Regions from separate parts of the Streptomyces sp. NPDC030991 genome, predicted to be linked through region 2. Evidence: riboswitches for the same ligand, from Rfam matches in the RefSeq annotation. Region 2 holds a riboswitch; each other region holds the start of a gene.

Region 1 (4,203 bases), on a different contig from region 2:
CCGCCGGACCTTTCTCGGCGGTGGTGGCCGACTGCCGCCCTTGGTCCGGACGGCGGTGGGGAGCCGGGCACCTGGCAAGGACGCTAAACCCGGGCGTAACGGGTTGGTGACGGACTGTTCGCAATTAGTTGCTTTGTTATGGACTGTGGCAGAAAGTGACAGTCGGGTGACCGGGGATGCCCGCTGTCACCCGGGTACGGGCACCCCACTAGGCTCCGGAACCATGGACGTACTCATCCATCTCTTCGTGGGCCTGCACATCATCGGCATAGCCTCACTGCTCGGCGGCTTCCTCACCCAGATGTCCGCGATGGGGCAGGGCACCGCCCGCTTCAACAAGGCGATGCTGCACGGCGCCCTGACCATGCTGGTGACCGGCGTCGCCCTGGTCGGCCTCAACCAGGCCGACGGCAGCACCGTGAACAACATCAAGATCGGCATCAAGCTGGCGATCCTGATCGTGATCCTCGGGATCGTCTACGTGAAGCGCGACGAGGAGAAGGCGGAGAAGGGCCTCTTCGCCGCCGTCGGCGGACTCACCATGGCCAACATCTTCATCGCCGTCCTCTGGACCTGACGGGACCTGACTGAACCGGACTGGACCTGAGGAACCGCCCCTCAGGCGGGGCGCACCACGCTGTGGATCGAGCCCGTGCCGTCGTAGTAGATGGACTCCTCGCGGACGTACGCGCCCGGCTTCGGCGCGTGGATCATCATGCCGTCGCCGAGGTAGAGGCCGACGTGGCTGATGTCGTCGTAGAAGAAGACCAGATCACCGGGTTGGATAGCGGAGAGCGGCACGGTCGTGCCGAACTCCACCTGGTCCCACGTGGTGCGCGGCAGCGAGATACCGGCCGCCTTCCACGCCGCCTGGGTGAGCCCCGAGCAGTCGTAGGAGCTCGGGCCCGTGGCACCCCACACGTACGGCTTGCCCTCCTGCGACTTGGCGAACGCGAGCGCCTTCGCGGCCTTGGTGGCATAGCCGGAAGAGGCACCGGACGACGTGTCCGGCGACGTGCCGGACGAACCGGAGCCCGAGCCGGACCCCGAGCCCGAGCCTGAGGCGTCCTCCTGCCGGGCCGCCTGCTCGGCCGCCTTCCGGTCCTCCTCGGCCTTCTGCTTCTTGGCCAGCTCCGCGGCCTTCTTGCGGGCCGTCTCTTCCTTCTTCTTCTCGATCGCCGCGAGCCGCTGCTTCTCCTCGGCGGTCAGCTCGGACAGCAGCGCCCGCGCGTCGGAGAGCTTCGTCTGCACGCTCCGCTTGGACGTCTTCAGCTCGGTCTGCGAAGAGGTGAGCTGCTGGAGGTTCTCCTGCGCCTCGGTACGCTTCTTCGCGGTCGCGCGCTGCTGCTCCTGGTAGTCGTCGACCGCCTTCTTCTGGCCGGCCGTCATCCGGCTCAGCAACCGGTCCTGCGCGAAGTAGTCCTCGGGATCGTCCGCGAGAAGCATCGTCGCGGTGTCGCTCATCCCGCCCGTCCGGTACTGCTCGGCGGCGAACCGGCCCAGTTCCTGACGGGCCGCGTTCATCTTCTCGGTGCGCTGCGCGATGTCGTCGAGAAGCCTGTCGACCTGCTTCTTCTTGCCGTCGGCCTGTTCCTTGGCGGCGTTGTACTTCTGCGTGGCGACCTCGGCCTGCCGGTACAGGGTGTCGACCTTCTTCTGCACCTCTTCGACGCTCGGCCTGGCCGGCTGCGGCGCCGCCTGGGCCGTCTGCGAGAGAAGCGCGACCGACGTGAGAGCGACGGTCGTGAACCCGACCGCGGGAGTGGTGCGAAGGCCGCCCGCGAAGCGGGAGCGGGTGCGCGACTTGCGGTGCGACGCCAAGGGAGGCGACTCCTTCCGTGGTCCGCCTACCGGGTTAGCTGTCGGGTTCGGGCGTACGGAAGGCTGCCCTACGGCCGACTGCCCGCCCGGTGCTTGCCGGGCCTGCCGGGCTGTCGAGCCGATTCACCCCAAGGTCGGTTGGGTCCCCGGGCCCCTGCCTCGCGGCGTACGGGACTCGGTCGGGTCCCCGGTTCCCTGCCTTGCGGCGTACGGGACTCGGCGGGGGCTGCCCGTTCGCCGCGGTGCTCGCGGTCGGGAGGACGGACTGCCCGCGCAGCACGGTAGCCAACTCGTGTTGCTGCTGTGAAGGTTGATGTGCGATATGCCCGATACATTTTCGTGACCTTGGCGACACCGGGCCCCTCCGGTCGCGCAACGCCGCCGCTCGTCACTCGCGGCTCACCCCCTCTCACCTGCCGTGACTGGCGTTGTGACTGGCGCTGTGCCCGGCCGGACGGACGTCGCTGACCTGCACGTATGCGCGGGGTTGTGAAGGTGGCGGCGGGGTGTCAGTGGGGCGGCCTAGACTCGTAAGGCGATGAGCAGCCTCTTTGACGACAGCTTCCTGGCAGACCTCCAGAACCGGACGGAGGAGCCCCCGCCGCCGCCCGACAGCGAGCACGACGGACCGGTTCCGGAGCCGATCCCGGACGACCTGTTCGGCGGGAAGTTCGACGTGCCCCCGGCCAGGGACGCGTACTACCGCGACGGGGCGCCCCGCCCTGTCCTCGACCCGGCCGCACTCCTGGACGGGTTGAACGAGAACCAGCGGGCGGCCGTCGCGCACGCGGGCTCCCCCCTGCTCATCGTCGCGGGCGCAGGCTCCGGCAAGACCCGCGTCCTCACCCACCGCATCGCCTACCTGCTGGCGGAGCGCGGGGTGCACCCCGGCCAGATCCTCGCGATCACGTTCACGAACAAGGCCGCGGGCGAGATGAAGGAGCGCGTCGAGTCCCTGGTGGGCCCGCGGGCGAACGCCATGTGGGTCTCGACCTTCCACAGCGCGTGCGTGCGCATCCTGCGCAGGGAGTCCAAGAGGCTCGGCTTCACGTCGTCGTTCTCGATCTACGACGCCGCCGACAGCAAGCGGCTCATGGCCCTGGTCTGCCGCGACCTGGACCTGGACCCGAAGAAGTTCCCGCCGAAGTCGTTCAGCGCCAAGATCTCGAACCTGAAGAACGAGCTGACCGACGAGGAGGACTTCGCCAAGACCGCTGCCGACGGCTTCGAGAAGTCCGTCGCGCAGGCGTACGCGATGTACCAGTCGCGGCTGCGCGAGGCCAACGCCCTCGACTTCGACGACCTGATCATGACGACGGTCAACCTGCTGCGCGCGTTCCCCGACGTCGCCGAGCACTACCGCCGCCGCTTCCGCCACGTCCTGGTCGACGAGTACCAGGACACCAACCACGCGCAGTACGCGCTGGTGCGCGAGCTCGTCGGCCCGGCCAAGGACACCGAGGGCCACGACGCCGACCCCGCCGAACTGTGCGTCGTCGGCGACGCCGACCAGTCCATCTACGCCTTCCGCGGCGCCACCATCCGCAACATCCTCCAGTTCGAGGAGGACTACGCCGACGCGACGACGATCCTCCTGGAGCAGAACTACCGCTCCACGCAGACGATCCTCAGCGCGGCCAACGCGGTCATCGAGCGCAACGAATCGCGCCGCCCGAAGAACCTGTGGACGAACGCGGGCGCGGGCTCCCAGATCACCGGCTACGTCGCGGACACCGAGCACGACGAGGCCCAGTTCGTCGCCGAGGAGATCGACCGGCTCACCGACGCGGGCGACGCGAAGGCCGGCGACGTCGCCGTCTTCTACCGGACCAACGCGCAGTCCCGTGTCTTCGAAGAGATCTTCATCCGCGTCGGCCTGCCCTACAAGGTCGTCGGCGGCGTCCGCTTCTACGAGCGCAAGGAGGTCAGGGACGTCCTGGCCTACCTCCGGGTCCTGGCGAACCCGGAGGACTCCGTCCCCCTGCGCCGCATCCTGAACGTGCCCAAGCGCGGCATCGGCGACCGCGCCGAAGCCATGATCGACGCCCTCTCCCAGCGCGAGAAGATCTCCTTCCCGCAGGCGCTGCGCCGCGTCGACGAGGCGTACGGCATGGCGGCCCGCTCCACGAACGCGGTGAAGCGGTTCAACACCCTCATGGAGGACCTGCGGACCATCGTCGAGTCGGGCGCCGGACCGGCCACGGTCCTCGAAGCGGTCCTCGAACGCACCGGGTACCTCGCGGAGTTGCAGTCCTCCACCGACCCGCAGGACGAGACCCGCATCGAGAACCTCCAGGAACTCGCGGCCGTGGCGCTGGAGTTCGAGCAGGAGTCCGCCGCGGCCGGTGAGGGTGACGGCGAGGGCGCGGGTGACGGCGAAAG
Region 2 (4,203 bases):
CAGTCGTACGGGTCGCGTCACGCGCGCGTGGCAGGCAGGCTGAGGAAGCCGAACGGCGGCGTGCTCGCGGGTCCAGGTCCGCGTCGAGTGCTGCCCGACGGTGTGTGAGAATGGTCTAGACAACCGTGAGACATCTGAAGGGCAGCATCACATGGCTGAGCGCCGCGTCAACGTCGGCTGGGCCGAGGGCCTCCACGCCCGCCCCGCCTCCATCTTCGTCCGCGCGGCCACGGCGGCCGGCGTCCCCGTGACGATCGCCAAGGCCGATGGCAACCCCGTCAACGCCGGCTCCATGCTCGCGGTGCTCGGCCTGGGTGCGCAGGGCGGCGAGGAGATCGTCCTGGCCTCCGACGCCGAGGGTGCGGACGCCGCGCTCGACCGTCTGGCGAAGCTGGTCTCCGAGGGGCTCGACGAGCTTCCCGAGACCGTCTGATTCTTCGGGCCCTTCCATTCGGCCCGGCGGAGCCGCGCGTTTCCCTCAGGGGCGCGCGGCTCCGCCATTTTTGCATTCGGGTCACATCACCCCGAATTTACGCGCGCAGGGAAATACGGTTCGGAATCGGGGCAGGAGAAAATACCCCGCGTCCCATTCGGCGAATACCGCGCTTCTTTGTATACGGCCCCTCTGTTAATGCCGGAGCGCCGCCGTGTTTACTACGTGTTGCGAAGTCCTCACACGCTCTCCCGGGCGCGGGACGCGCGGCCGGTGGGCCGCCGCGGCGCGCTCGGCGTGCAGGGCGGTCAATGCGCGGGCCCGCTCGGCGTCACCGCGGGCCACCGCGTCCACGATGGCGCCGTGCTCGGCCCAGGACTCGGCGGGCTGGGCCGGGGTCTCCACGGCGTACATCCAGGCGATCTTGTGCCGCAACTGGGTGAGCAGGGCGATCAGGCCGGGGCTGCCCGAGGCCTGCGCGAGGGTCTCGTGGAACCAGCCGCCCAGGGAGCGCAGGTCCTCGTTCTGGCCGCGCCTTGAGCGCTCCTGACCCAGCCTGACCAGGCCCCGCAGGACCTTGAGGTGAGCCTCTGTACGGCGCTGTGCGGCGCGCGCGGCGCTCAGCGGTTCGAGGAGCATCCGGATCTCCAGGAGGTCGGCGGCCTCCTGGGCGGTGGGCTCGGCCACGCACGCGCCCGCGTGCCGCCGCGTGACGACGAAGCCCTCGGCCTCCAGGGTGCGCAGCGCTTCGCGGACCGGCACGCGCGAGACCCCGTAGCGGCGCGCGAGCAGTTCCTCGGTGAGCCTGCTGCCGCGCTCGTAGACACCCGCGACGATGTCGTCGCGAATCGCCGTGCATACCGAGTGTGCGGGAATGCGCATGACCCGACCTCCGCCTTAATCCCCGCGAAACGCGGTCGATCGACGCTTGTGCGAGCGCGAATGTCTCCCCTGGACGCGCCTGCCCGGTGACTCTATTCCACCGTCTCCGAATTTCCGAAGCCGGGCCGGAATCCATGGATATTTTTTGGACAGGAACGCCTTGCGCACGCGAAAGCCCCGGCTCGATGAGCCGGGGCTTTCGCGCGGCGCCGCGGAGGCGCCGTACGTGGGTCAGACGTTCACGCCGTGCGAGCGCAGGTACGCGATGGGGTCCATGTCCGAGCCGTAGTCGGGGGACGTGCGGGCCTCGAAGTGCAGATGCGGTCCCGTGACGTTGCCGGTGGCGCCGGAGAGGCCTATCTGCTGGTCGGGGGTGACGGCCTGGCCGACGGAGACGCCGATGGACGACAGGTGACCGTACTGGGTGTACGTGCCGTCGTTCATCTTGATCACGATGTTGTTCCCGTAGGCGCCGCCCCAGCCTGCCTCGACGACGGTGCCGGAGCCGACGGCGTGCACGGAGGTGCCGCTGGCCGCGTGGAAGTCGATACCGGTGTGGCTGCCGGAGGACCACAGGCCGCTGCTCGCCTGGTAGCCGGTGGAGACGTACGAGCCGCTGATCGGCGCCACGAAGCTGTTGAGGCGCTTGCGCTCGGCCTCGCGGGCGGCGCGCTCCTTGGCCTCGCGCTCCTTGGCGGCCTTCGCCTCGGCCTCGCGCTTGGCCTCCTCGGCCCGCTTCTTGGCCTCGGCCTCGGCCTTCGCCTTGGCGGCGGCCTGGTCGGCGGCCTTCTTCTGCGCGGAGGCCTGCGCGTCGATCTGGTCGGCCAGGGAGTCGCCGATGGCGATGGCCTGCGTCAGGCCGTTCTGCTCGGCGGCCGCGGTGTCGGCGGCGATGGCGGGGGCGGCGAGGCCGCCGATGACACCGGTCGTGGTGAGCGCCGCGACGCCCGCGGCCCGAGCGGTGGTACGCGTGAGCCGGCTCGGTCGACGGTGCTTCCCGGTGGCACGGGTGAACGCCATGAAGTGGCTGGTCCTTTCCTTCCCTCTCGCCTACCGGGTTAGCTGACGGGTTCGGAGCAGGAAGGTCTCCTACGGGCCCCCTCCCCTGCCTTCACGGCCGGGAAGAGCGTCCGATTCACCCCAGGGACTGCGATGGGTCCCCGGCTCCCCTGGCTCGCGCCGTGGGGGACTCGGCGATGACTGTCCGGTGTCGCGGGCGCGAGCGTGTCTGGCGGACAGCCGGACCGACGCTAAGCGGGACATCTTTTAATCAACAAACGGATCCCGGCTTTTGTAGCGCATGCCACAGACCAGACAGGCAACCTCCGCCCTAATTCGGACATAAGCGATACGTGGCCGATCGTGGCGGGACGTGAGCGACACCACGAAGCCCCGGTGGCCGCGGTGGCCATCGGGGCTTCGTGCGGTGTACGGGGCCGGGGTCAGCCCGTGACGACGGTCACCTCGCCGATACCGAGGGCCTTGACGGGCTCCACGATCTGCGCAGCGTCGCCCACCAGGACCGTCACCAGCCGGTCCGCCGGGAAGGCGTTCACGACGGCCGCGGTGGCCTCCACGGTGCCCGTCTCGACGAGCTGTCGGTACAGCCGGGCCTGGAAGTCGTCCGGCAGGTGCTGCTCGACCTGGTCGGCGAGGGTGCCCGCGACGGCCGCGGCGGTCTCGTACTTGAGCGGGGCCACGCCCACCAGGTTCTGCACCGCGGTGTCCCGTTCGGCGTCCGTGAGGCCCTCGGCGGCCAGCGTGCGCAGCACCTTCCACAGGTCGTCGAGCGCGGGCCCGGTGTTCGGGGTGTCCACGGAGCCACTGATGGCGAGCATCGCGGCGCCCGTGCCGTCGGGCGCGGAGCGCAGCACCTGGGCGAAGGAGCGCACACCGTAGGTGTAGCCCTTCTCCTCGCGCAGGACGCGGTCCAGTCGCGAGGTGAGCGTCCCGCCGAGGCAGTACGTGCCGAGGATCTGCGCGGCCCACACCCGGTCGTGCCGGTCGGACCCGATCCGGCCGATCAGCAGCTGCGTCTGCACCGCTCCAGGGCGGTCCACGACGATGACACGGCCGGTGTCGTCGGCGGTGACCGGCGGGATCGGGCGCGGCTGCGCGGTGTCGCCGGTCCACGCGCCGAGCGTGTCGGCGAGCAGCGCGTCGAGGTCGGTGTCGGTCAGGTCGCCCACGACGACGACCGTGCCGGTGGCGGGGCGTACGTGCTTCTCGTAGAAGGCGCGTACGGCCGCGGCGTCGATGGCGGTGACGGTCTCCTCGGTGCCCTGCCGGGGGCGCGACATGCGCGAGTCGGCCGGGAAGAGCTGCTTGGAGAGCTCCTTGGCGGCGCGCCGGGCCGGGTTGGCGCTCTCGTGCGGGATCTCGTCCAGGCGGTTGCGGACGAGGCGCTCGATCTCGCTGTCCGCGAAGGCGGGCGCCCGCAGGGCGTCGGCCAGCAGGGCGAGCCCCTTGGGGAGCCGGGAGACGGGCACTTCGAGGGAGACACGGACGCCGGGGTGGTCGGCGTGCGCGTCCAACGTGGCGCCGCAGCGCTCCAGTTCGGCCGCGAACTCCTCCGCGGAGTGCTTGTCGGTGCCCTCGTTGAAGGCACGCGCCATGATCGTGGCGACGCCGTCGAGGCCCGCGGGCTCGGCTTCCAGCGGCGCGTCGAGGTTGACCTCCACCGCGACGACCTGCTGGCCGGGCCGGTGACAGCGCAGCACGGTCAGGCCGTTGGCGAGCTCACCGCGCTCGGGGGCGGGGAAGGCCCACGGCTTGGCCGTGCCCGCCTGGGGCCTGGGGTGGAATTCCATGGTCGCGAGCTGCTCGGTCACCGGCCCGCCTCCTCGTCGCTCGGGTCGCTCTCGGCGGTCTCGTCGGTCTCGTCATGG
Region 3 (4,203 bases), on a different contig from region 2:
ATCGTACGTCATGTACGTCCTGTACATTTTTTACAGCGACGGCTTCCGGGCAGCCCGGGGGCCGTGACGAGCACAGGAGGCGCGAGCACCATGACCCGTCCGTCCGGCCGCTATGTCCTGCCCGAGTTCACCGAGCGCACGGCATCGGGGCACCGCACGCTCGATCCGTACGCGAAGCTGCTCGAGGAGCGCATCGTCTTTCTCGGGACCCCGATCGACGACACGTCCGCCAACGATGTGATGGCGCAGTTCATGCACCTCGAATACACGGCGCCCGACCAGGACATCTCGCTGTACATCAACTCGCCCGGCGGCTCGTTCAGTGCGATGACGGCGATCTACGACACGGTGCAGTACGTCAGTTGCGCGGTGGAGACGACCTGTCTGGGGCAGGCCGCGTCCGTCGCCGCGGTGCTGTTGGCCGCCGGAGCACCGGGGAAGCGGATGATGCTGCCCGGCGCGCGCGTGGTGCTCGACCAGCCCGCGCTGCCCGAACCGGCCCGGGGCCAGCCCACCGATCTGGAGATCCAGGCGCGCGAGATCGTGCGGACGCGCGAGCGGTTGGAGGAGTTGCTCGCGCGCCATTCGGGGCGGGAGAAGGAGCAGGTCGGCCGGGACATCGAGCGGGACATGGTGCTGGACGCGCACCAGGCCCTTGCGTACGGCCTGGTGGACGCCGTCGTGCGGAGCCGCAAGAGCGCGCTCGGCGCGCAGGGTGCGAGGTGACCGGCCGGTGTACCCGTCCGAACTGCCGCCGCTGCCCGCGCTGACCCGGGCCGAGTGCGACCTCGTGGACAGCTATCTGGCGGTGGTCGATTCGCTGGCGCGGATCAATCCGGCGCGCGGCGACGACACCTATCGGGGGCTGCGGGCGGCGCAGGCGCTGGTCGGCCGGGCGGTGGCGCTGCGGGACGCGCTGGAGCTGATGCACCGGCGGGGCGAGAGCGAGGTGCACGCGGCAACCCTGACACGCGCGTTGCGCGTCCTTGACGGCGAGAAACGAACACAGAGGGTCGCTCTGCCGCCAGAAACGGTCAGTTGATGCCACAGCTCGGGCGGACTGTCTGCCGTCGCGCCGAAACGGTCCAGATGGTGTACCGCCGAATGGCGTAGACAGTGCTACAGAATCCAGTCGGTCGCAGTTGCGCTCCGACGGTACGCAGAGACCGGAACAAGCCGTTCCGCCGCTGGTACGAGCGTGGTCGGGGGTCGCGGACGGGGTTCGAATGCCGCACTGTCCACCTGAACGGGTCAAGCGTGAGGAGCCTCACTTACCGCCGGTTCGACTCGGCTTCGCCTCCACAAGTGCGTGAAGATCCCTTCCGACGACAAGCCCCCGCCGCCGCGGCGGGGCGGTCCGTGCGGACGCCGAGTCCTGCCGCCGCGCGGATGCCAGGTCGACAGAAGTGCACCGGCAGGAGTGGAGGACCCAGGCACGACGGGCCGCCGGCCCATCTCGACGGAGGTGGCGTCCGAGTGGTCCTTGGGGTGAAGCCGCAGACCGCGGCCGGGCATCTTCGCCTGCCCGAACCCGACAGGTCACCCTTCACAGGCGGCTGACGAAGGGTTGCGCATGACTGCGCTCAATCGTGTTCCCTCGCTGCTGACCCGGGCGGGTACCGCGTCGGCCCTGACGCTGGCCGTCGCCGGTGCCGGAATCATGGTTCCCGGTACCGCGTCCGAGGCGTCGGCCGTGGCGGTCTCGACCAAGGCTCTGAAGGTCGCGGCCTCCAAGAAGGGAGCGCCGTACAAGTGGGGCGCCTCGGGGCCGCACCGGTTCGACTGCTCGGGCCTGACGCTCTACTCGTTCAAGCGGGCGGGCAAGAAGCTGCCGCGCACCGCCGGTCAGCAGTACAACAAGACCCGCCACGTCGCCCCGTCCCATCGCAGGACCGGGGACCTGGTCTTCTTCCACTCGGGCCGGAGCGTCTACCACGTGGGCATCTACGCGGGGAAGGGGCGGATCTGGCACTCCCCGAAGACCGGGGACGTGGTGCGGCTGCAGAAGATCTGGACGCGGAGCGTCTGGTACGGCCGGGTGCGCTGACCCCGCCGCACGGCAGCCTCTGGGACGGGCCGGGCGCCAGGCCCGTCCCCACGCGCGCTCGCGCAGGGCTCCGGTGCCTCCGGGGGCATTCGGCGCGCTCCGGCGTGCCCGGTGGTTCCGGGATCGCGGCCCGGTGCCGTCAGCGGGCGGGCAGGGGGCGGGTGGGGCCGTCGTTCATGCTGATGATCCAGGGCAGGGAGATCCACACGGTCTTCCCGCCCTCCGGCGTGGGTGACACCGAGAGCCTTCCGCCGCACTCCGCGGTGAGGGAGCGGATGATCACCATGCCGCGGCCGTTGTCCTGCTGCACGGCGGCGGGCAGGCGCTTGGGGTAGCGCGGATGACTGTCCGTGACGCCGATCCGCAACTGTTCGTCGCGTTCGAGTTCCAGGTCGACGGTGAAGGTGGGCGACTGGCCCAGGGTGTGCTGCACGGCGTTGGTCGCCAGTTCCGAGACGATCAGGCGCACGATGTCCGCCGCGTCGGAGTCCCGCGGCATGCCCCACTCCGCCAGTACGTTGCTCACGTACCCGCGGGCGGCGGAGACCGAGGCGGGATCGCTCGGCAGCGTGACGGATGCTTCCTGGTGGTCTGCCATGGCGACGTCGTCCCTTTCCCACCGGGACCGCGCCTGCGACTCTGGCGGTTCGCTGGCGTGCGGCCTCCGACTTCTGCTTCGCGACAGAGTGCCACTTGGTTGCCCTCCCGCGGTGCCGATCCCCCAAGATATGCATATATCTGTCGCTCGAAGCGGTGAACTCTGCGACGGTAGACCGTATTTGGGCGAGCGCTCGCCGGTTCCTCTACCGTCTGCTCAGCGGCCATGTGGCACGGGTCGGGGAGAGCCCGGCCGCGAGGCCCGAGGAGCGTTGAGGAGTCGGCATGAAGTACGGTCCCGCTGTCCGCCGTCGCAAACTCGGCGCGGAGCTACGCGCGTTACGGGTGCAGGCCGGGCTGACCAGTGGGGAGGCCGCCAAGCTGGTCGGCTGGCACCAGTCGAAGGTGAGCCGGATCGAGACAGGGCGCAGTGGTGTGAAGGCGTCGGACGTGCTGCGCCTGCTCGACGCGTTCGAGACGGAGAATCCGCGCCAGCGCGAACTCGTGGTCGCGCTTGCGGGTGCCGAGGATGCGGGCGGGCAGCACTGGTGGCACGCCTATCGGGGGCTGCTGCCGCCGTCCTACCGCGATTTCATCAGTCTGGAGTCGCAGGCGTGCCGCATCCGGACGCTGGAGACGAGCGTGGTCCCGGGGCTGTTGCAGACGCCCGAGTACGCGCGGGCGGTGACGCGTTCGGTGCTGACGGGGATGCCCGAGCGGCACATCGAGGCCTTGGTGGAGGTGCGGCTCGCGCGGCAGGACGTGTTGCGGGCGCAACCGCCGCTGCGACTGAGCGCGGTGCTCGACGAAGGGGTGCTGCGGCGCGAAGTGGGCGGATCCGGCATCCTGCGGCGACAGCTTGCACATCTGGCCGAGGCGGCGCAGATGCCACATGTCCGAATTCAGGTGCTCCCTTTTTCGACAGGTGGCCATATCGGCCTCACCGGCCCTTTCGTTGTGTTCTCATTTCCGAACACATCTGATCTGGACGTGGTTGTTCTCGACCATTTGACGAGTAGCCTCTACCTCGAGCGGAAAGAAGACCTCACGGCGTACACGGACGCCTTCGATGCTCTTCTCCTCCGCGCTCTGTCACCCGAGGACTCGTTGGAATTCATCGCACAGATCGCCGGATAGCCGAGCGGACGAGGACGCCGACACCTCGCCCCGGGCCCGGCACTGCGTAAGGGGGCACCATGAATGCACTGCCTCGGCACGTTCCTTCCGTTCCCTCCAGCTCGTCGCTGAGCGGCGCGCGGTGGCGGCGCAGCAGCCGCAGCACCGGCGCCAACAACTGCGTCGAGACAGCCCCCCTGACCTCGGGGCCCGCGACCGGACTGGTGGGCGTCCGCGACTCGAAGAACACCGCGGGGCCCGCCCTGCTGTTCGCGGCCCCGGCCTGGGAGGAGTTCGTCACCTCACTGCGCTGAACGCTCCGCCGGGAGCCGTGCGGCTGATCACCCGCACGGCCTCGCCGAGTTCCGTGTCGGTGAGGTCGGCGCGGGCGGTCAGCCGCAGTCGCGAGATGCCGTCCGGCACGGACGGCGGGCGGAAGCAGC

The links. A riboswitch is a leader RNA that binds a small molecule or an ion and turns the genes downstream of it on or off. The one in region 2 is predicted to bind cyclic di-AMP.
Region 1: another riboswitch for cyclic di-AMP. It lies ahead of ACZ45E_RS31215 (C40 family peptidase); the one in region 2 lies ahead of ACZ45E_RS05825 (M23 family metallopeptidase).
Region 3: another riboswitch for cyclic di-AMP. It lies ahead of ACZ45E_RS27420 (C40 family peptidase); the one in region 2 lies ahead of ACZ45E_RS05825 (M23 family metallopeptidase).

Annotation. Positions count from the first base shown of each region.
Region 1 covers NZ_JBVIFR010000021.1:48,711-52,913, forward strand. Annotated here, with positions in the region: gene ACZ45E_RS31210 (hypothetical protein) at 224-577, shown strand; gene ACZ45E_RS31215 (C40 family peptidase) at 619-1,821, opposite strand; cyclic di-AMP (ydaO/yuaA leader) riboswitch at 1,830-1,998, opposite strand; gene pcrA (DNA helicase PcrA) at 2,360-4,203, shown strand, end outside.
Region 2 covers NZ_JBVIFR010000002.1:515,482-519,684, forward strand. Annotated here, with positions in the region: gene ACZ45E_RS05815 (HPr family phosphocarrier protein) at 152-433, shown strand; gene ACZ45E_RS05820 (GntR family transcriptional regulator) at 629-1,315, opposite strand; gene ACZ45E_RS05825 (M23 family metallopeptidase) at 1,547-2,335, opposite strand; cyclic di-AMP (ydaO/yuaA leader) riboswitch at 2,348-2,521, opposite strand; gene ACZ45E_RS05830 (M16 family metallopeptidase) at 2,758-4,125, opposite strand; gene ACZ45E_RS05835 (M16 family metallopeptidase) at 4,143-4,203, opposite strand, start outside.
Region 3 covers NZ_JBVIFR010000016.1:58,394-62,596, forward strand. Annotated here, with positions in the region: gene ACZ45E_RS27410 (ATP-dependent Clp protease proteolytic subunit) at 91-726, shown strand; gene ACZ45E_RS27415 (hypothetical protein) at 734-1,042, shown strand; cyclic di-AMP (ydaO/yuaA leader) riboswitch at 1,439-1,570, shown strand; gene ACZ45E_RS27420 (C40 family peptidase) at 1,574-2,047, shown strand; gene ACZ45E_RS27425 (ATP-binding protein) at 2,187-2,645, opposite strand; gene ACZ45E_RS27430 (helix-turn-helix domain-containing protein) at 2,930-3,781, shown strand; gene ACZ45E_RS27435 (DUF397 domain-containing protein) at 3,841-4,074, shown strand; gene ACZ45E_RS27440 (8-amino-7-oxononanoate synthase) at 4,058-4,203, opposite strand, start outside.